4 regions of the Streptomyces sp. TAA040 genome follow, and region 3 is predicted to be linked to each of the others. Evidence: riboswitches for the same ligand, from Rfam matches in the RefSeq annotation. Region 3 holds a riboswitch; each other region holds the start of a gene.
What was found. A riboswitch is a leader RNA that binds a small molecule or an ion and turns the genes downstream of it on or off. The one in region 3 is predicted to bind cobalamin.
Positions count from the first base shown of each region.

Region 1: linked by a shared signal. The riboswitch ahead of cobN (cobaltochelatase subunit CobN) and the one ahead of H300_RS0115365 (GHMP family kinase ATP-binding protein) in region 3 are both predicted to bind cobalamin.
Region 2: linked by a shared signal. The riboswitch ahead of H300_RS0101780 (cobalamin biosynthesis protein) and the one ahead of H300_RS0115365 (GHMP family kinase ATP-binding protein) in region 3 are both predicted to bind cobalamin.
Region 4: linked by a shared signal. The riboswitch ahead of metE (5-methyltetrahydropteroyltriglutamate--homocysteine S-methyltransferase) and the one ahead of H300_RS0115365 (GHMP family kinase ATP-binding protein) in region 3 are both predicted to bind cobalamin.

Region 1 covers NZ_AUKR01000010.1:9,834-15,208, reverse strand. The annotation lists gene cobG (precorrin-3B synthase) at 1-1,150, opposite strand, end outside; cobalamin riboswitch at 1,298-1,453, shown strand; gene cobN (cobaltochelatase subunit CobN) at 1,486-5,160, shown strand; gene H300_RS0110205 (SRPBCC family protein) at 5,270-5,375, shown strand, end outside.
Region 2 covers NZ_AUKR01000001.1:396,380-401,754, forward strand. The annotation lists gene H300_RS24505 (putative cobaltochelatase) at 1-137, opposite strand, end outside; gene H300_RS0101775 (cobyric acid synthase) at 274-1,833, opposite strand; gene H300_RS0101780 (cobalamin biosynthesis protein) at 1,823-2,815, opposite strand; cobalamin riboswitch at 2,936-3,055, opposite strand; gene H300_RS0101785 (hypothetical protein) at 3,221-3,433, opposite strand; gene H300_RS0101790 (inorganic phosphate transporter) at 3,453-4,832, opposite strand; partial or broken gene H300_RS24510 (class II aldolase/adducin family protein) at 5,203-5,375, shown strand, end outside.
Region 3 covers NZ_AUKR01000016.1:1,911-7,285, reverse strand. The annotation lists gene H300_RS27100 (MFS transporter) at 1-531, opposite strand, end outside; gene H300_RS0115375 (ATP-grasp domain-containing protein) at 524-1,777, opposite strand; gene H300_RS0115370 (pyridoxal-phosphate dependent enzyme) at 1,774-2,796, opposite strand; gene H300_RS0115365 (GHMP family kinase ATP-binding protein) at 2,793-3,728, opposite strand; cobalamin riboswitch at 3,896-4,125, opposite strand; gene H300_RS0115360 (ferric reductase-like transmembrane domain-containing protein) at 4,331-5,314, shown strand.
Region 4 covers NZ_AUKR01000002.1:167,711-173,085, forward strand. The annotation lists gene pruA (L-glutamate gamma-semialdehyde dehydrogenase) at 1-349, opposite strand, end outside; gene H300_RS0102800 (proline dehydrogenase family protein) at 446-1,372, opposite strand; gene H300_RS0102805 (helix-turn-helix domain-containing protein) at 1,573-2,766, shown strand; cobalamin riboswitch at 2,890-3,109, shown strand; gene metE (5-methyltetrahydropteroyltriglutamate--homocysteine S-methyltransferase) at 3,268-5,375, shown strand, end outside.

The DNA of each region.
Region 1 (5,375 bases), on a different contig from region 3:
CGGTCGCGGTGCCGCGGACGGCGGCGGCCGCGTCGGCCCGTACGTCGGCGTGGGACTTCGCGCAGCCGGGGCGTCCGGTGCAGGCGCCGACGTCCCGCCAGGGGGAGTCGGGGTCGGTGACCAGGTGCTCGGCGGGAAGCCCGTCCCCCGGGCCGGTGTCCGGGGCGATGCCGGGGACGAGCACGCCGCGCCAGGGGGTGACGCGGAGTTCGCCGTCTCCGCCCGCGGCGAGGTCCGCCAGCCGCTCCCAGGCGTCGGCACCGACCTGGCCGAGGGGCAGCAGGACGGAGAGCGTGACCCGGCCGTCGGCGCCCGTGAGCACGCCGGGGGCCGGCGGTGGCGCCGGAGCGGACGGCGCCGGGCGGTGCGGGACGGTCTCCGTCGGCACGTCGTGCCGGGCGGCGAGGGCGGCGACGTCGGCCGGGGACGGGCGGTGCGGCGCGGGGAGGTCGCGAACCCGCCAGATCCGCCCCCCGGCCGCGGCTTCGGGGGCGCACCCGTCGGCGGCGTCGAGGAAGGCGAGCGCGGTGCACCAGGCGGCCCGTACGGCGTCCGCACCCCTCGGTATCCGCAGGGCGGGAGCGGACGCTCCGCCGAGGTGGAGGAGGACGCTGCCGGCTGGTTCTGCGACCAAGGTCACATCGGCGTCGAGGGCGCGGACATCGCCGCGACCGTCGTCCAGGGCGAAGAGGAAGCGGCCGGACAGCCCGGCGGCCCGCTCCTGCGAGCAGAGCAGCGCGTCCAGTTGGCGTACCCAGCGTGCGGTGTCGGCGTACCCCTCGCCGTCCAGGCCGGAGAGTGGGGAGGCGACGATGTTGCGGACCCGTTCGTGCTGGGCCGAGGGCAGCAGACCGGCGGCCCCGAGCCGGGCGGCCAGCGCCTCGCCCGAGGTCGGATCGAGCCCTCGCACCTGCACATTTCCGCGCGAGGTCAGGTGCAGTCGACCGTCGCCGAGATCCTGCGAGACAGCGGCGAGGGCCTTTGCCTGAGTCGGGTTGAGGAGTCCGCCAGGGATGCGGATGCGTGCCAGGGCGCCGTCGTCCGCCGTGTGCAGTCGCAAGGCACCCGGGCAGGCGTCCTCGCGCGTCCGGGCGGCGGCGGCAGCCGGAAGCGGGTACGGAGCAGGGGCGGGCGGCATGGCGGCGAGCATACTCATGGCCACCGCACCCCGGGCGAAACGGGCAGCGCCCGCGGAACGGATCGGGCAGCTCCGGTGGGACGGGCCGATCGGCGTCCGGCCGCGCCCGCCTCGCGCTCGATCGGCGAAAAGGCACCGGTCGGGGTCTTGCGCCCAGCGCTTACTATTCTTCTCGGCGGTCCGGTCGGACCGCCACCGCCTGCGACGGCGACATGGGAGGAAGCCCGGTGCGAATCCGGCGCGGTCCCGCCACTGTGAGCCCCGACCCCTGAGGTCGGGTGAGCCAGGAACTCCCGCCGTCCATGACACCGCCCGGGGCGCGGACCCCGAGGAAGGCCTGACGCCGCATGATCCTGCTGTTGTCGACGTCCGACACCGACCTGCTCAGCGCCCGTGCCGCCGACGGCCCGGTGGGCTTCCGGCTCGCCAACCCCTCCCGGGTCGGGCTCGACGAACTCGACGCGCTGCTCGACGGCACCGACCTCGTGGTGGTCCGCCTCCTGGGCGGTGTCCGGGCCTGGCAGGACGGCCTGGGCCGGCTGCTCGCCGGCGACCGCCCGGTGATCGTCCTCACCGGTGAACAGGCCCCGGACGCGCAGTTGATGGAGAACTCCACCGTCCCGATCGGGATCGCCGCCGAGGCGCACGCGTACCTCGCGCACGGCGGGCCCGACAACCTGGACCAGCTGGGGCGCTTCCTCTCCGACACCGTGCTGCTGACCGGCCACGGCTTCGCCCCGCCGGAGCCCGCCCCCGCCTGGGGCCCGCTGGACCCCGAGCCCACCGGCGGCCCGGCGTCCGCGGGTCCCGGTACCGCCGGCGGGGACGTGCGCCCGCTGGTCGCGGTGCTCTACTACCGGGCGCACCACATGAGCGGCAACACCGCCTTCGTACGGGTGCTGTCCGAGCAGATCGAGCAGGCCGGCGGGCGGGCGATGCCGCTGTTCGTCGCCTCGCTGCGGGCCCCCGAGCCCGAGCTGATCGAACGGCTGCGGCACGCCGACGCCGTGGTCACCACCGTGCTCGCCGCCGGCGGCACCAAGCCCGCCGAGGCCTCCGCCGGCGGGGACGACGAGTCCTGGGACGCGGGCGCGCTCGCGGCGCTGGACGTGCCGATCCTCCAGGCGCTCTGCCTCACCGGCTCGCGCGCCGCGTGGGAGGGGAACGACGAGGGCCTCTCGCCGCTGGACGCCGCCACCCAGGTCGCGGTGCCGGAGTTCGACGGCCGGCTGATCACCGTCCCGTTCTCCTTCAAGGAGCTCGACGAGGACGGGCTGCCCGCCTACGTCGCCGACCCGGAACGCGCCGCACGGGTGGCCGGGATCGCCGTCCGGCACGCGCGGCTGCGACACCTGCCGAACGCAGGGAAGCGCCTGGCACTGGTGCTGTCCGCGTACCCGACCAAGCACTCCCGGATCGGCAACGCCGTCGGCCTGGACACCCCGGCCAGCGCCGTCGCCCTGCTGCGCCGCCTGCGCGAGGAGGGATACGACTTCGGGGACGGTCACGACGGCGCCGTGGGCGGCGAGGGGCCGGTGCCCGGGCTGGAGTCCGGGGACGGCGACGAGCTGATCCGCGCGCTGATCGACGCCGGCGGCCACGACCGCGAGTGGCTCACCGACGAGCAGCTGGCGGCCAACCCGGTACGCATCCCGGCCGCCGACTACCGCCGCTGGTTCGCGAAGCTGCCCGAGGAGCTGCGCACCTCCGTCGAGGAGCACTGGGGACCGCCCCCGGGCCGGATGTTCGTGGACACCAGCCGCAACCCGGACGGCGACATCGTGCTCGCCGCGCTGCGCCGCGGCAACCTGCTGATCCTCATCCAGCCGCCGCGCGGCTTCGGCGAGAACCCGATCGCGATCTACCACGACCCCGACCTGCCGCCCTCGCACCACTACCTGGCCGCGTACCGCTGGATCTCCGCGCCCCGCGAGGAGGGCGGCTTCGGCGGCGACGCCATGATCCACCTGGGCAAGCACGGCAACCTGGAGTGGCTGCCCGGCAAGAACGCCGGCCTGTCCGCGGCCTGCGCGCCGGACGCCGCACTCGGCGACCTCCCGCTCGTCTACCCGTTCCTGGTCAACGACCCGGGCGAGGGCACCCAGGCCAAGCGCCGGGTGCACGCGACGCTGGTGGACCACCTCGTCCCGCCGATGGCCCGCGCCGAGTCGTACGGCGACATCGCCCGCCTGGAGCAGCTCCTCGACGAGTACGCGGCGATCTCCGCCATGGACCCGGCCAAGCTGCCCGCCATCCGCGCGCAGATCTGGACGCTGATCCAGGCCGCCAAGCTCGACCACGACCTCGGTCTGGAGGCCCGGCCGGACGACGACGGCTTCGACGACTTCCTGCTGCACGTCGACGGCTGGCTCTGCGAGGTCAAGGACGCGCAGATCCGCGACGGCCTGCACGTCCTGGGCGGCGCACCGACCGGACCGGAACGCGTCAACCTGGTCCTGGCGGTGCTGCGGGCCCGGCAGATCTGGGGCGGCACCACCGCCCTGCCCGGCCTGCGCGAGGCACTCGGCCTCGACGAGTCCGCCGCCACCCGCACCGGCGCCGACGAGGCCGAGGAGCGCGCCCGGGTGCTGGTGCAGGGCATGGAGGACGCGGGCTGGGACCCGTCCGCCGTCCCGGCCGTCGCCGCCGGCGCACCGGAGGAGCAGCGCGCCGCCGTGGCCCGCATCCTGGACTTCGCCGCGCGCGAGGTGGTGCCCCGGCTCGCCGGCACGGTCGACGAGATCGAGCACGCGGTGCACGCGCTCAACGGCGGATTCGTCCCCGCCGGCCCGTCCGGTTCACCACTGCGCGGACTGGTCAACGTGCTGCCCACCGGCCGCAACTTCTACTCCGTCGACCCCAAGGCCGTACCGAGCAGGCTCGCCTGGGACACCGGCCAGGCCCTCGCCGACTCGCTGCTGGAGCGCTACCGCGGCGACAACGGCGACTGGCCGCGGTCGGTCGGGCTGTCGCTGTGGGGCACCAGCGCGATGCGCACCTCCGGCGACGACATCGCGGAGGCGCTGGCGCTGCTCGGCGTCCGCCCGGTGTGGGACGACGCGTCCCGCCGCGTCACCGGCCTGGAGGCGATCGCGCCGGAGGAGCTGGGCCGCCCCCGGATCGATGTCACGCTGCGCATCAGCGGCTTCTTCCGGGACGCCTTCCCGCACGTCACCGCGCTGCTGGACGACGCCGTCCGGCTGGTCGCCGGACTGGACGAGCCCGCGGAGGCCAACTACGTACGGGCGCACGCGCAGGCCGACCTCGCCGAGCACGGCGACGAACGCCGGGCCACCACCCGGATCTTCGGCTCCCGCCCCGGCACCTACGGGGCCGGGCTGCTCCAGTTGATCGACTCGCGGGACTGGCGCACGGACGCCGACCTGGCCGAGGTCTACACGACGTGGGGCGGCTACGCCTACGGTCGCGGACTCGACGGGAAGCCCGCCCGCGAGGAGATGGAGACCGCGTACCAGCGGATCGCGGTGGCCGCGAAGAACACCGACACCCGCGAGCACGACATCGCCGACTCGGACGACTACTTCCAGTACCACGGCGGCATGGTGGCCACCGTGCGGGCGCTGCGCGGCACCGCCCCCGAGGCGTACATCGGGGACAGCACCCGCCCGGAGACCGTCCGCACCCGCACCCTGGTGGAGGAGACCTCACGGGTGTTCCGCGCCCGGGTGGTCAACCCCCGCTGGATCGCGGCGATGCGCCGGCACGGCTACAAGGGCGCCTTCGAGCTCGCCGCCACCGTGGACTACCTGTTCGGTTACGACGCCACCACCGGCGTGGTCGCCGACTGGATGTACGACAAGCTCGCCCAGACCTACGTACTGGACCAGGAGAACCGGGACTTCCTCCAGAAGGCCAACCCCTGGGCGCTGCACGGCATCGCCGAGCGGCTGCTGGAGGCGGAGTCCCGCGGCATGTGGGCCAAGCCCGACGCCGCGACCCTGGAGGCACTGCGCCAGGCCTACCTGGAGACCGAGGGCGAGCTGGAGGGCGAGGAGGGTTGAGCCCGCGTCCCCGTCCCGCCCCCGCCCCGCTCCGACCCGCCCCGCGTCTCCGCGGGTCGGAGCGGCGGGTCGGCGGCTCCGGGTCGCGGGCGGCGCCTACGGTCGGGGGATGGCCCGGATCAGGATCGAACGTCGGACAGCACTTCCCGTCGAGGAGGCTTGGCGCAGGCTGACCACCTGGGAGGGCCACGGGAAGCACGTGCCCCTCACCGCCG
Region 2 (5,375 bases), on a different contig from region 3:
ACGGCGGTGCTCTTCGCCGTGCCCTTCTCGCCGCGGACCAGCACCCCGCCGATGGACGGGCTGACCGCGTTGAGCAGCAGCCCCAGCCGCAGGTCGTCCATGCCGACGATCGCGGTGAAGGGGTAGGGGGTGCTCATCGGTCACTCACTCTCCTGTCGGGTCCCCCGGCCTGACCGGCCGGGCTTCGCTCCTCCTGCACGGGGCGTGCCGTGTTCGCGGGCGGTGCCGAACCCGCGGCGACCGGCTGCCGTCCCGGCGCCGCCCGCCCCGGGCTCACCACGGTGCCCCCGGCGGTACGAACGGCAGCCCCGCGGGCGCACCGCCCTCGATCAGGCGGAGCAGCGCCTCGGTGTCCGCGTGCTCCTCGACGAGGTCGCCCAGCCGGTCGAGCTGCTCCTCGCGCAGCGCGCCGAACGAGGTGTCGGGCGCGGGGACGAAATCCCGGCCCGCCTCTGCCGCGACGGTCCGCAGCAGGGCCCGCCGGAAGCCGTCGCTCTCCAGCGAGCCGTGCCAGTGGGTACCTCGCACGGCACCCGAGCGGCAGCCGTCGAGGAAGGGCTCGCCGCCGGTGACCTCGGCCACCCCGTGGTGGATCTCGTAGCCCCGCACCGGCTCGCCCAGGGCTTCGCCCTCCGGCCGCGCCAGGGTCTTCTCCCGGTGGAACCGCACCCGCACCGGTAGCAGGCCGAGGCCCTCGACCGTCCCGGCCCGGGACTCCACCTCGTCCTCGATACGGCTGCCCAGCAGCTGGAAACCGCCGCAGATGCCGAGCACCGGGCGCCCCTCGGCGGCCCGCCGTCGCAGCGCCGCGGCCAGCCCCCGCCGGTGCAGCCACTCCAGGGCGCGGACCGTGCCGCGGGTACCGGGCACGATCACCAGGTCGGCGTCGGCCAGCTCCTCCGGGCGGTCGCAGAACCGCACCACCACACCGGGCTCGGCGGCCAGCGCGTCGACGTCCGTGAAGTTGGACATCAGCGGCACAGGCAGCACGGCGACCCGCAGCACGTCCGCGCCGTGCGGCGCCGCCGTGCTGCTCTCCCGCACGGTGCCGCGCAGCGACACCCGCAGGCCGTCCTCCTCGTCTATGCCCAGACCGTGGCGGAACGGCAGCACGCCCAGCGTCGGACGCCCGGTGAGCGTGCGCAGCATGTCCAGGCCGGGACGCAGCAGCGACACGTCGCCGCGGAACTTGTTGACCAAGTAGCCCGCGACGAGTTCCTGGTCGGCGGCCGAGAGCAGCGCGGTCGTCCCGAAGAAGGAGGCGAAGACGCCGCCGCGGTCGATGTCGCCGACCACCAGCACCGGGAGCCGTGCTGCCCTGGCGAGTCCCATGTTGACGATGTCGCCCTGCCGCAGGTTGATCTCCGCGGGGCTGCCCGCGCCCTCGCAGATCACCGCGTCGTGGTCGCGCCGCAGCTCCGCCAGGCAGGCGGCGACTGTGTCGAGCAGTTGTCCCCGGCGCTCCGAGTGGTAGCCGCGGGCGCTCATCTCGCCCACCGGCCGCCCCAGCAGGACCACCTGGCTGGTGCGGTCCCCGCCGGGCTTCAGCAGCACCGGGTTCATCAGCGCGCTCGGTTCCACCCCGGCGGCCGCGGCCTGCATCGCCTGCGCCCGGCCGATCTCCGCCCCTTCCAGGGTGACATAGGAGTTCAGCGACATGTTCTGCGCCTTGAAAGGGGCCACTTTGACGCCGCGGCGGGCCAGCCACCGGCAGACGCCCGCGGTGACCACACTCTTGCCGGCGTCCGAGGTCGTCCCCGCCACCAGCAGACCGCCCCCCGTCGCCCGGGGGGTGCCGGCCGCGTTCCGGGCGCCGCCCCTCTCATCCGGCATGACGCCGCCTCCTCCCGGCGCGCCGCGCCTGCCGTGCCACGAGGGCGACGCCGAGCGCCAGCGCGCCGACCCGCCGGGACAGCCGGACGGCCGCCTCGATGTCCGCGGGGCCCGGGGCGCGCCCCCCGGCGTTCAGCACCGGTCGGTGCTCGACCCGCCCGCCGTACGCGAGGGTGCCCCCCAGACGCAGCCCGAGGGCTCCGGCGAACGCGGCCTCCACCGGCCCGGCGTTGGGGCTGGGGTGGCGGCCGGCGTCCGCGGCCCGGACCCGCAGGGCTCCTGCCGGGTCGGGACCGGCGGCCGCCGCCAGCAGTGCGGTCAGCCGGGAGCCCGGAAGGCCCAGCACGTCGTCCAGCCGGGCGGCGGCCCAGCCGAACCGTCGGTAGCGGGGGGACCGGTGGCCCACCATCGCGTCCAGGGTGTTCGCCGCCCGGAAGAGGGCCATCCCCGGCACGCCGCCGAGCGCCGCCCACACCAGCGCGCCCACCACCGCGTCCGAGGTGTTCTCGGCGACCGACTCGACGACGGCCCGGGCCAGGGCGGGGGAGTCGAGCGCCTGCGGGTCGCGGCCGCAGAGGCGCGGGAGCAGTTCCCGGGCGGTGCCGAGGTCCTCCTCTGCCAGCGCCTCGGCCACCAGCCGCGCCTCCCGTCCCAGCGAGGTGCCGCCGAGGACGGACCAGGTGACGGCTGCGGTGAGGGCGACCGCCGGTAGGCCGCCCGCGGCGTCGGCGAGCCGTCGGGGTGTCCCGGTGCGGCGCGCGGGCACCGCCAGAGCGCGGTCAACGGCAGCGGCGAGCACGGCGGCACCGCCCGCGCAGAGCGCGGTGTGCAGGGCGCCCGCGGCCCGGTCGTCGCGCCACAGGCGTCGTTCTGCGGCGGTGGCGGCCCGGCCGAAAGCGGCTACCGGGTGGCCACGGCGGGGGTCGGCGACCAGCACGTCGGCGAGGTAGCCGAGCACCGCGCCCGAAGGGGAGAAAGCCATGGCGTCGTCAGCCGGCCGTCTCACCCCGGTGGCGCGGAGGGGGCGGTGGCAGCAGCATGCCGGGCATGGGTGTGTCCTCACTCAGGGTCCGCGCCCTGGCTCGACGTGACCGGCGGTGAGAGTCTCCTGGCTCCCGGATCGGCAGCGCCCCCGGCCTTCCAGCCCGCGGGCCGTGACGTGGGTGGGGGCGTGCTCCCCGGTGACAGTGGCGGGACCGCGCCGGACTCGCACCGGCTTCCTCTCCTGCCGCCGTTTGGCAACGGGCAGTCCACCACGCCCGCGGGGAGCCGTCAACTCCCCTCTGACCTGCGACGGGAGAGTGCGAGCAGACACACCGCAGGGCACACCGCGGGAGCGCTGCAGTTCTGCTGCCGACGCCCCCGCGGTGTGCCGTCCGGGGCGGTCTCAGGCGGCGATGATGTAGATGCCGTAGGCCACGGCGACTCCGCAGAGCGTGTAGCTGAGGACGGACAGCACCCGTCCGCCCGCGCTGGCGGTGCCGTTCGCGGACCGGGCCGAGCCGCCCACGATGCCGAGGGTGAAGACGCCCACCAGAGCGATGGTGGCGAGGATACTGACGCCGAAGACGGCGCCGAGGGATGCCCACTCGATGTTCATTGCGCGGTTTCCTTCCTGGTCACCTGTTGGCGGCGGCCGGGTCGCCGGCCGGCCGGTCGCCGGTCCCGGCGTCCGTGGGGCCGGCGGTCCCGGCGCCGGAGGGGCCGGCCGGCGGGGGAGAGACGGCGAGGACGGCGTCGCTCACCGGGGTTCGCTCCCCGGCGGCGGGCGGCCCGTCGGTGCTCGACCCGTCGGCGGTGGCGGCGCCGGCCGGCGCCTTTGCGGTGCCACCGGTGCCCGGGGTGTCAGCGGTGCCACCGGTGTCGGTGACGCCCGCGTCAGCCGGGGCTTCGTGGTCGGTGTCGTTGACGTTCCGGTGGTCGACCACCTCGCGGCGGGAGGCGAGCCAGATCGCGAGGCAGGCAGCGAGGGCCCCCACGCCGACCGCGGTGACGCCCCAGTCGCCCTGCTCGGCGAGCAGGGCCGCGAGTGCGGCGACCAGTCCGGCGGCCGGCAGGGTCAGGGCCCAGGCGGCGAACATCCGGTTCGCGGTGCTCCAGCGGACGACGCCCCCCTTGCGGCCGAGACCGGAGCCCATCACCGAACCGGAGCAGACCTGCGTGGTGGACAGCGCGAAGCCGAGGTGGGAGGAGGCGAGGATGGTCACGGCCGAGCTGGTCTGCGCGGCGAAGCCCTGCGGCGGCGCGATGTCCGTCAGGCCCCTGCCCATGGTGCGGATGATGCGCCAGCCGCCGAGGTAGGTGCCCAGAGCGATGGCGATGCCCGCGGAGGCGATCACCCACATCGGCGGGTCGGCGTCGGCCCCGAGTGCGCCGCCGGAGATCAGCGCGAGCGTCATCACGCCCATCGTCTTCTGCGCGTCGTTGGTGCCGTGGGCCAGTGAGACCAGCGCGGCGGAGGTGATCTGACCCCGGCGGTACCCCTTGGAGGTCCGCTGCGGGTCGGCACCGCGGGTCGTGCGGTACGTCAGCCGGGTGGCGAGCATCGCGGCCACACCGGCGACCAGCGGGGCGATGCAGGCCGGGAGCAGCACCTTCGTGAGCACCGCGTCCAAGTGGACGGCGCCCACGCCGACCGAGGCGATGGTGGCGCCCATCAGACCGCCGAACAGTGCCATCGAGGAGCTGGAGGGCAGGCCGCCCAGCCAGGTCAACAGGTTCCAGAGGATGGCTCCGACGAGCCCGGCGAAGATCACTTCGGGGCGTATGCCGGCCGTCTCGTCGATGATCCCCTTCGAGATCGTGGTGGCGACCTCCACCGAGAGGAAGGCACCGACGAGGTTCAGGGCGGCGGACATCCCCACCGCGGCCTTGGGCCGCATCGCGCCGGTGGAGATGGTGGTGGCCATGGCGTTGGCCGTGTCGTGGAAGCCGTTCGTAAAGTCGAACACCAAGGCCGTGACGATCACGATCCCGATGAGAAGCGTGACGTGTTCCATTCACCCGGCAATCAGTTCGGCGGTCAGGGGGCTCGGTGAACGTAAGGACGCAGGGTGAACGGAAGGTGAACTGGGGCAGGCTTCGGGGTGTCGCAGTTCCAGGGGTGCGGTGCCCTTCCGAATATGCGGCTGACGTGCGCCCTTGCGTGCCGCACCGGGGCTCGCTCGGAGGTCCGCGGTGAACCGGTGGGAAACACCGGTCGACACCCGCGGAAACCCGAGAGCAACGTGCAACGGCGACGTGGTGAACGGTAGCCGAACCGCCCCCTGCCGGGTCCGCTCCGCGGGGCAGGAGATCCCGGTCACGTTCCGCGCCTCCGCCGCCCGCCGGGGGCGTCCCGGTAGTGTGCGCGGCCAGAGGTGGGGCGGAATGCGGCCGGAGTGGCGGGAGCCCTGGCGGGAACTGGTGGCGACGGGGCGGCGCACGGTCGCCGACGGGCTGGTGGTCGGCACGTCCGGCAACGTCTCCGTGCGGGTGGGGGACGCCGTCCTGGCCACCCCGCCCGGCGTCCCCTACGACCGGCTGGGCCCGCTGGACCTCTG
Region 3 (5,375 bases):
CAGCCAGCCGGGCGACGACAGGACGAACGGTCCCGCGACGAGCGGGCCGACAGCCATACCGGCGTTGAGCGCCGCGTTGCCTGCCGAGAGGAACGCCGGACGGCGCTCGTCCTCGATGCCGTGCACCAGGTAGGCCTTGTTCGCGGGCAGGTAGAGCGCGGCACCGCAACATGTCAGGACCAGCGCCCAGATCGCGAGGGTCGGCCAGCGCAGGGCGAGCAGGAGCCCGGCGAAACCGGCAGTGCGGACGACGAGTGCCCACAGCATAGTGCGGCGCAGTCCGACCCGGTCCGCGAGGGCTCCGCCGACGATGCCGCCGGAGAACTGCACGAGTGACGCCACGGCCAGGACGACGCCGACCGTGCCGAGTCCCATCCCGAGCCGTTCGTGGAGGAACACCGACATGAACGGCAGGACCATGAAGCTGCCGAGCGGAATGAGGAACGAGCTGAGCAGGAGGAACCGCAGAGGACCGGTGAGCGGAAGGAGCGACGCTCGCAGGTCCGGCCCCCGGGGGGTGGGCTCAGCCACCGGGCGTCTCCCGGCCGACCGCGCCGGGGGACGGGTCGGTGAGCACCCGCAGGGACCCGGCTGCGGACACCGCGCGATGGGTGGCGAGTTCGGCGGTCTCCGCCTCCGCGTACACGATGCCCGCGTATCCACGGCTGTCGCCCAGGTGCTCGATGAGTTCGCCGACCTGTTTGGTCGGATACCAGGCGGGGACGCCCGGCATGTCGGTGAGCCGGTCGAGCCCGGTGACGCCGGTGAACACGCCGGCTGCGGCCGGGTAGCCGAGAACGAAGGCCACCGCCGGGCCGCCGGCGAGGTCCGCGTCCATGAGGCCGGGGCGGCGGCCGAGCGCTGCCTCGATCATCGCCTCGTACACGTTGACGCCGAGCGCCCGACACAGGCCCTCTCCGACCAGTGCGCCTCCGATGCGGGGATTGACCTCCACCACTTCCGGGCCGTCGGCGGTCAGCACGAACTCCACATGTGCGAACCGGTCGGTGTAGCCGAGACAGGCGAGTACCCGGTCGAGCCACGACGCGAGCGATGCTCGCTGTGCACTCGGGAACGCCACCGGGAAGGCGGTGACCTCCTCCCGGAAGTACGGCTCCGGTGACATGAGCCGGCTGGAAACTCCCAGCAGCCTGGTGCGGCCGTTCCAGGTGAGCGTCTCGGCGCTGTACACCGGGCCGCTGAAATAGGGCTCGGCGAACAACCGTCCGTTCAGGTCCCGACCGGACGCCTCCGCCAGAGCCGCTTCCAGTTCGCCCGCGTCACGGACCAGCCACACGTGACGGCTCCCGGTACCCGCGGTGTCCTTGAGCACGAGCGGCAGCCCTGCCTCCTCGAGCGACAGGTCGCGTGCCCCGTGGTTCGGTTCGGTGCTCTCGACGGCCCTTGCGCGAGTGAGACCCGCGTCGTGCAGCGTGTTGCGTACGGCGGCCTTGTCCCGGGTCAGCCGCTGGACGGCTGGATCGAGGCCTGGCAGTCCGAGGCGTTCGGCGAGGGCGGCGCCGGCCAGGGTCCAGGTGTCGGTGGAACTGACCAGCCCCCGCAACTCCGGGGTGCGCCTCAGCAGAGCGGCCACGCGCTCCACGTCGAAGGTGTCGGTCACGACGACATCAAGGGCGTCGGTGGGCAGCCGGTTCAGCTCGTAGGCGTAGTGGGCGGGGTCCCGGGTGAGGAGCAGTACACGCTCGCCGAACTGGTCGGCCGCGCGGACCAGGTGGCCGAGGCCGAAGGTCAGAGACTCCAGGCAGGCCACGGTCATGCGGCACTCTCCTTCCAGCCTGCCGGGCAGGGCGTGCGCTGCCACAGCATCCTCGACCAGGGCATGGTCATCTCCTCCGGACTGCGGACCTCGCGGGGGGTGAGCGTGGCCGGATCCAGGGCCTCGGCATGCCGGGCGAACACGCGTTCCACGTAGCGGTGTCCGGTGTCCGCGCCTATCACCAGGTGCAGTCGGTCGGGGTGGCGGCTGGCCTCGAACGACGCCGTCAGGTAGCCGGCGCCGGTGGACAGTCCGGCGAACACCGCGTGTCGGCGCAGCAGGGCGACGGCACCGGACATGGCATGGGTGAAGTCCAGCCAGTGCACGGTGTCGTAGAGATGGTGGCGGACGTTGTCGAAGATGATCGACGAGCCGATGCCGGCGATGATCGCATCCGGGTCGTGGTGCTCCTGGCTGCCGAAGGTGACGCTGCCGAAAGGCTGGACGCCGACCAGACGGACGGTGGAGTCCCGGGTGCGCAGACGTTGCACGATGCCGCCGGTCGAGGCTCCGGAACCCACCCCTCCGACGACCGTCAGCGGCGCGGCGGGGAACTGCGCGGCGATCCGGTCGGCGACCTCCTGGTATCCGAGGTAGTGGATGCCGTCGTGGTATTGGCGCATCCAGTGGTGGTCAGGGCGTTCGTCGAGTATCTCGCGCACGCGTCGCACGCGGAGCTCCTGGTCGAGCCCGAGGTTCCGCGACGGCCTCACCTGTTCCATGGTGCAGCCGAGCACCTCCAGTTGGGCCAGGGTGGTGGCGTCGACGGTGGTGGAAGCGACGATGTGGCACCGCATGCCGTACCGGTGGCAGGCCAGTGCGAGGGCGTAGGCGTAGATCCCACTGGAGCTGTCGATCAGGGTCTGGCCCGGACGGACCGCGCCCCGCTCCAGCAGGTGGCGGACGGCGGCCAGGGCCGAGTAGATCTTCATCGACTCGAACCGCAGCAGGACCAGTCCATCGGTGAGCCGGACGAGGTCCGGGACCTTCAGGGCATCGGCGATGTGGGGGTGGATCACCCGTAGCCTCCTTGGGCGAAGGTGCACTGGTGGCCGAGCGAGTGGAAGAACGCGGAGAGCTCGGCCTTGACGTGGGCGCATGGGCGTGAGGCGAAGAGATAGCCGGCCAGGCACCCGGTGTGGGCGACGAAGATCCCGTCTGCTCCGAACCGCTCACGATGTGCTTGCAGACTGCCGAAGCTCGCCTTGGGCAGCACCTCCTGGGACAACGCGGCGCTGATCGTCGCAGCACGGGCCACGGCGACGGCGTCGCGCGAGCCGAAGCCCTTCACCAGTTCGGTCAGGCACCGCTGGTACTCCTCGCCGCGGTGTCGGTAGTGGTCCAGCAGCAGGGGGGTGACGGCGGCGGTGTCCACCGTGCCGGGTTCCGTGACGAAGGCGGTGTGGAAGCCGATGTCCGGTCCCAGCCGCCGCACCACCCGGTGCCGCCCACTGAGATACAGGGCGAACTCGTCGAGGAAGACGCTGTCCGCGCGCTCGATCTCCGCCAGGATGCAGAGGACCACGCCCTCCTCGTACGGCAGGGAGAATGCACGGAACAGACAGCGCAGCGTCGCCACGACATCCGCCGTCGAACTGGCCATCCCCACGCCCACCGGCAGTTCGGAGTGGGTCCGCCAGTCACCCGGGGGCAGGGTGAGACCGTAGTGGTCCAGAAAGATCCGCGCGGCTGTTGACGACTTCTCACCCAGCGCCGGCGAGCGCCGCGGTCCGGCCGTCGACCTCGGTGTGAAGTACACCCAGGAGTGACGGTCCACAGGGAAGGACACCACCGCGATCTCCGGAGTGCTGCCTGCTTGCAACGGGCCCTGGTACAGCTCGCCCAGAGTTCCGTGGCAGACGCCGGACACCGTGCCGCGTGACCTCTCCCATTCCTGGAGCCCGCCCGCGACCGGTGCGAGAATCGCCCGTTCCGGTCCGTCGGACGCCACGTCGACCCGGGGTCGGAAAGGCCGACGCGCAGCGGCTGGGTCCCGCACACCATCCTCCTCCGTACCGGCCCTTGAACACCGACAGGGAAGGAGGCGCGGTCACACGCACGACGTACGTCCGCCCGTACCGCCGACCCAGTCCACGAGGTCACGTGCACAGCCCGCGCGGGACGCGGACGCAGCGGCAGGTCTTCGGACTCGCGGGCGCGTCAGCCGAAGGGGCGGACACCTATCGGCCGTCTCTTCCCGGGCCCTGGCGCGGGCCCAGTGACATCGACGGCGTTCGTTCCCACTCACCGCTGCGGGACAGCCCCGGATTCGCACCGGGTTCCCTCTTGCGTCGCGCCCCCGGTGTCCGGGCGGACGGGAGGCGCGAACCGACTGCGTGCCTCAGCGTACGGGCGCTCGTACTCCTGAGACAGTGGGGCTTCGGCGGTTGTCCTGAATCCGGAGGGGAGCGTGTACGTGGGCGACCCCTGTACGCGTGTGGTGGAGCTTTGGCCGGATAACGCCTCTGGGGATAGCCGCCCCATCAGCCAGACTCGTTCCCTCACGACACATGCACACCGTTGCCGCGGTGGCCCATGCCCGAAAGGCCCCTGATGACACCAGACGCCACGTTGGACGGCGGGTCAGTAGCCCCGCCCGGAGGCGGGCGGCCTCCCGGGGACCGCGTCGCGCTGCGCGGCGACCTGCGGTCCGCCCTGCCCGACGCCACCGCTGCGGTGGTGGTCACGGCGCTCGTGTTCGTGTTGCTGTGGGTGCGCATGGAGTCGGGCACTTCGGACACCGTCGCGGTCATGCCGTTCATGGACGACGCCCGCACTTACTGGATGTACCTGCTCAGCCAGGCGTTCGGCTGGTCCGGTCTGCTGTGGGCCTGGGGCACGGTCGTACTCGGTCTGCTGCTGTCGGGGCCGCGCACCGCCCGGCCGCCTGTCTCTCGGCAGACGTTGGAACGTTGGCACCGCACCACGAGCCTGACGACCACGGCGCTGATGTTCGCCCACGCGCTGATGTTCGCTGCGGAGCTGGTGCGCTACGAGTCGGAGGTGGGCTGGGCCAGGCGCCTGTGGGTGGGTTTCGCCGACAGCTTCGTGCCCGGCTGGTACGACTCCGGTACCGGCCAGATCGCCATCCCCCTGGGCCAGGGGGCCCTGTACCTGGCAGTTCCGCTCGGCCTGCTGTTCTACGTCCGGCATCGCATCGGCGCGAACACCTGGCGGCGTCTGCACCGGTTCGTGATCGTCGTCTACGTGCTGAGCGTGTGGCACACACTGCTGTACGGAACCAACGTCTGGTTCGGTGAGTGGCCGCGCACCGTTCTCTGGCTGTTGCAGATACCCGTTGCCGCGCTGTTGTTGCTCCGTCTGCTGAGACCGGCACGGCGGGCCGAACGGCTGGGCCCGCCGAGGGGAGGGGCGAATGCGGCCCGTCCGGCCTGGTGGGCGCGCGCGAGCGGACGTGTCGTCGCAGCAGCCCTTGTTGTCGGGCTGGTCGTCGTGGTGGTGTCCGGCCGCGACGGCGGGCGGGACCGTCCGACCCATCCGCCTGCTACGGCCCCGCACACCCAGGAGACGGACTGACGGCCGACACGGCGTCCCGGAGCGGGGATGATGGCTGGCGACAAGGCGACGGCGGAACGAG
Region 4 (5,375 bases), on a different contig from region 3:
GGCCCGAGAGCAGCTCGGCGGCCTTCAGGATGATCGCCGCACGGTCGTCGAAGGACATCGCACGCCACGCCGGGGCCGCCGCCAGCGCGGCGTCGACGGCCTCCTGGGCGTCGTCCCGGGTGGCGTGCGCGGAGGTGCCGAGCACCGCGGCGTGGTGGTGGGGCTGGACCACGGTGAAACGCTCGCCGCCGCCCATCCGCTTCTGCCCGTTGATCGTCATGGGCAGGTCGATCGGGTTCTCGGCCAGCTCCTTGAGCCTGGTCTCCAGCCGGGCGCGCTCCGGGCTACCGGGGGCGTAGCCGTGGACCGGCTCGTTGTACGGGGCGGGGACCTGGGTCACAGCGTCCATGGCTGCCGTGTCTCCTTCGGTTGGAGGGGTGCGGGCTGTCGATCGGGTGGGTGGCGGGGCGCGCCCCGGGGGCGCGGCGGGCGTCCCGGACGGCGGTCAGCCGCGGGTGGCGAGCGAGCGCAGGAAGAAGGCGAGGTTGGCCGGACGCTCGGCGAGCCGGCGCATGAAGTAGCCGTACCAGTCGGTGCCGTACGGGACGTACACCCGCATCCGCTGCCCGTCGGCGACCAGCCGCTGCTGCTCGGCCTCGCGGATGCCGTAGAGCATCTGGAACTCGTACTCGTCCGGCTTGCGGCCGTAGCGGCGGGCCAGCTCCTGGGTGATGGCGACCATCCGCGGGTCGTGCGAGCCGACCATCGGGTAGCCGTCACCGGCGAGCAGGATCTTCAGACACCGTACGTACGCGCGGTCGACCTCGCGCTTGTCCTGGTACGCGACGGCGGCCGGCTCCTTGTAGGCGCCCTTGACCAAGCGTACGCGGGACCCCTCGGAGGCCAGCGCCCGGCAGTCGTCCTCGGTGCGGAACAGGTAGGACTGGACGACGGCGCCGGTCCGCGGAAAGCGTGCCCGCAGGTCAGTGAGGATGGCCAGAGTGGAGTCGACCGTGGTGTGGTCCTCCATGTCCAGGGTGACGGTGGTGCCCGCCTCGGCCGCCGCCTCGACCACCGGCAGCACGTTCCGGTGGGCCAGCTCGTGGCCACCGGGCAGCGCCTGGCCGAAGGCGGAGAGCTTGACCGACATCTCCGCACGCGGTCCGAGTCCCTCGGCGGCGAGCCGCTCGGTCAGGGCCAGGTAGGCGTCACGGGCGGCGAGCGCCTCGGCGGGGTCGGTGACGTCCTCACCGAGGTGGTCCAGGGTCACGTACAACCCCCGGGCGGCGAGCGAGCGGACGACCGCCACGGAGGCGTCCAGCCGCTCCCCCGCGACGAAGCGGTTCACCACCGGACGGGTGAGCGGCGCGGCCGAGACGATACGGCGAATGCCGTCGCTGCCGGCGGCAGCGCGAAGCACGGGACCCAGCACGGGCACCTCCACTGTGGCGGGCTGTTGAACGGCAAGATGAGCCACCGTGAAACCTAAGGATCGCGCCGCGGGACAGCCATGGACACGTGTCACGGGTCCGTGTCCCGGATCTCAGACATCTGTATGAGAATGGTTTCGGCAAGCAGCGCGGCCGGAACCGTTCGGCCGCGGGCCCGGGAGCACGAAGGCGGCGGACACCGATGCGGGAGGACTACCAGGCGCTGATCGACGAGGTGTCGGCCCTGCTGGGCACCCCGGCCACCCTGGAGAACCGGGACTTCGGACTGATCGCGTTCGGCGCGCACGAGAGCGACGACGCCGAACTGCTGATGGATCCGGTACGGACCCGCTCGATCATGCAGCGGCGGTCCAGCACGGCGGTGCGCGCCTGGTTCGAGGGCTTCGGGATCACCCGTGCCACCGGTCCGGTGCGAATCCCTCCGGAGCCCGCCGCAGGCGTGGTCAAGGGCCGTGTGTGCCTGCCCGTCCGGCACCACGGCGTGGTGCATGGCTACATCTGGCTGCTCGACGACGGCGCGCTCTCCCTGGCCGATCCGCGGCTGGCGGAGGCCCTCGCCACGGCGGGCCGGATCGGCTCGCTGCTGGCCGCGGAGGCCAGGGCGGGAGCCCGGCTCGGCGAGCTGCTGCACGGTTCCCTCGCCGGGAGCACTCCCGGTGCCCGTCGGAGCGCCACCGAGGAACTGGCCGAGGCCCTCGGGCCCGCGGCGGACGGGCCACTGGCACTGCTGGCGGTCTCCCCCTGGCAGGAGCACACCGCCGAGGACGCCGAGCCCGGACCGGAACCGCCGTCCGCCGGGCTGCCGCAGGTACCGGTGCGCACCGTGCTGCGCGCGGGGGCGACGAGCGGCCAGCGCGGCGCCGTCCTGGCCGCCGTGGTGCGGCTGCGCTCGGCGGCGGACACGGCGGCCGGAGCCGCCGCGCGCACCGCCGCGGACCGGCTGCTGCGGTCCCCCCGGGCCGCCGGCGGGACGGCCGGGGTCAGCGCGGTCCGGCAGGGGACGGCCGAGCTGGCGGAGGCCTGGCAGCAGGCGCTGGCCGCCGCGGCGGCCGCGCACGCGGAGGAGGGGCTGGGGCCGGTGGCGCTCTGGTCGGAGATCGGCGCGTACCGGATGCTGACCGCGCTGCCCGCCGCGTCGCGCAGCGACCCGGTGGTGGGGACGCTGCTGAAACCCGCCCACCGGGAGACGGCGCGTACCGCGGAGGTGTTCCTGGACTGCGCCGGACAGGCGGGACGCACGGCGGCCGCCCTGGGCATCCACCGTCAGACGCTGTACTACCGGCTGTCCCGGGTCGAGCAGCTCACCGGGCTCGACCTCGGCAGCGGCGGCGACCGGCTGCTCCTGCACCTGGCCCTCAAGGCAGCCCGGCTGTGAGCCAGGCGCTCAAGGCCGCCCGGCGGTGAGCGGACGGCCCGGCGTCGCGCCCGTCGGCACCGGCTGCGGCGTCCCGCGCCCCGGGAACCTGCCCCGTGCACCCCCGGCGCGCCCCGGGCTCGCGTAGGCTGGCCGCGCAGCTGGTTCGCCCCGTCCGCCAGGCGGGAGCGTCGCAAGAGGGAACCCGGTGGGATTCCGGGACTGCCCCGCAGCGGTGAGCGGGAACGACCGCCGTCATGAGCACTTGACCCCTTCCGGGGTCTGGGAAGCGACGGCCACTAGGTGTCTGCCTCCGGCAGACCTGCCCGCGAGTCCGAAGACCTGCCGCTGCCCGTGCGCGAGCGCCGCGCACGGTGATCCCGGTGACCTCGTGGGCGGGTCGGGTGAGCAGCAGCGGTCGGCCGCGGTGACCTCGCGCAGCCGTCCGCCGATTGCGCGCTCCCTTCGCGCCTCCCGTCGTCGTCCGGGTTCTACGGAGACACACTCGCGAAGGAGAGTTCCGTGACAGTCGAGTCCGCAGCAGCGGCCACCGGATCCACCGTGCACGGCTACCCGCGGCAAGGTCCGCACCGGGAGCTGAAGAAGGCGGTCGAGGGCTACTGGCAGGGTCGGGTCGGAGCCGGTGAGCTCCGGACCACCGCCGCCGCGCTGCGCCGTGCCAACTGGCGCGCCCTCGCCGACGCCGGCATCGGCGAGGTCCCGACCGGTGACTTCTCGTACTACGACCACGTGCTGGACACCAGCGTCATGGTCGGCGCGATCCCCGACCGCCACCGGGCGGCCGTCGAGGCCGACCCGCTGGACGGCTACTTCGCGATGGCGCGCGGCACCGCCGAGTCCGCCCCACTGGAGATGACCAAGTGGTTCGACACGAACTACCACTATCTCGTGCCGGAGTTGGGCCCCGACACCGTCTTCACCGCTGACTCCGCCGCTCAGGTCACCGGGCTCACCGAGGCCCTCTCCCTCGGCCACCGCGCCCGCCCCGTCCTGCTCGGCCCGCTCACCTACCTGCTGCTGGCGAAGCCCGCCCCCGGAGCCGCGGCGGACTTCGAGCCCCTGACCCTGCTGGACCGGTTGCTGCCGGTCTACGCCGAGGTACTGGCCGATCTGCGGGCAGCGGGCGCCGACTGGGTCCAGCTCGACGAACCCGCTCTGGTGCAGGACCGCTCCCCCGCCGAGTCCGGGGCCGCGGCCCGCGCCTACCGGACGCTGGGCGCGCTCACCGACCGGCCGAAACTGCTGGTCGCGTCGTACTTCGACCGCCTGGGCGAGGCCCTGCCCGTGCTGGCCAAGGCGCCGGTCGAGGGCTTGGCCCTCGACTTCACCGGTCGGGCTGCGGCCAACCTCGACGGGCTGGCGGCGGTCGGCGGAATCCCCGGCAAGCGGCTGGTCGCCGGGGTGGTCGACGGGCGGAACGTCTGGATCAACGACTTCGAGAAGTCCCTCTCGCTGCTGGGGACACTGCTCGGACTCGCGGGGCGGGTCGATGTGGCCGCCTCCTGCTCGCTGCTGCACGTCCCACAGGACGTCCGCGCGGAACGCGAGATCGACCCGCAGGTCGCGCGGTGGCTCAGCTTCGCCCGCCAGAAGTGCGACGAGATCGTCACCCTGGCCCGTGGCCTGACCAGCGGTACGGACGCGATCGCCGCCGAGTCGGCCGCGAACCGGGCCGACCTGGCGTCCCGCGCGGCATCCGCGCTGGTGCACGACACGGCGGTACGGGCCCGCACCGGCGCCGTCACCGAGGCCGACGGTCGCCGTGCGGAACCGTACGCCGAGCGGACCGCCGCCCAACGGGCCCGCCTGGGACTGCCGATGCTGCCGACCACGACCATCGGCTCCTTCCCGCAGACCACGGCCCTGCGCACCGCACGGGCCGACCTGCGGGCCGGACGCATCGACCGGGCGGCGTACGAGGAGTGCGTCGCGACCGAGATCCGTGAGGTCGTCGCCTTCCAGGAGCGGAGCGGCATCGACGTCCTCGTCCACGGTGAGCCGGAACGCAACGACATGGTGCAGTACTTCGCCGAACAACTCACCGGCTGCCTGGCCACCCGGCACGGCTGGGTCCAGTCGTACGGCACCCGCTACGTCCGCCCACCGCTGCTCGTCGGCGACATCTCCCGCCCGGAGCCGATGAGCGTCCGCTGGACCCGCTACGCCCAGTCGCTCACGGACCGCCCGGTCAAGGGCATGCTCACCGGCCCCGTCACCATGCTCGCCTGGTCGTTCGTCCGGGACGACCAGCCGCGTGAGGAGACGGCCCGACAGGTCGCTCTCGCGCTGCGCGAGGAGGTGGCCGACCTGGAGGCGGCGGGCACCTCGGTGATCCAGGTCGACGAGCCCGCGCTGCGCGAGACCCTTCCGCTGCGCCTCGCCGACCGGGCCGCGTACCTCGACTGGGCTACCGCCGCCTTCCGCCTCGCCACCAGCGGGGTGCGTCCGGATACCCAGATTCACACCCACATGTGCTACGCGGAGTTCGGAGACGTCCTCGACGCCATCGAGAAGCTCGACGCCGATGTCGTCAGCCTGGAGGCGGCCCGCTCGCACATGCAGGTCGCGCGGGAACTCGCCGCGGCCGACTACCCGCGCGAGGCGGGGCC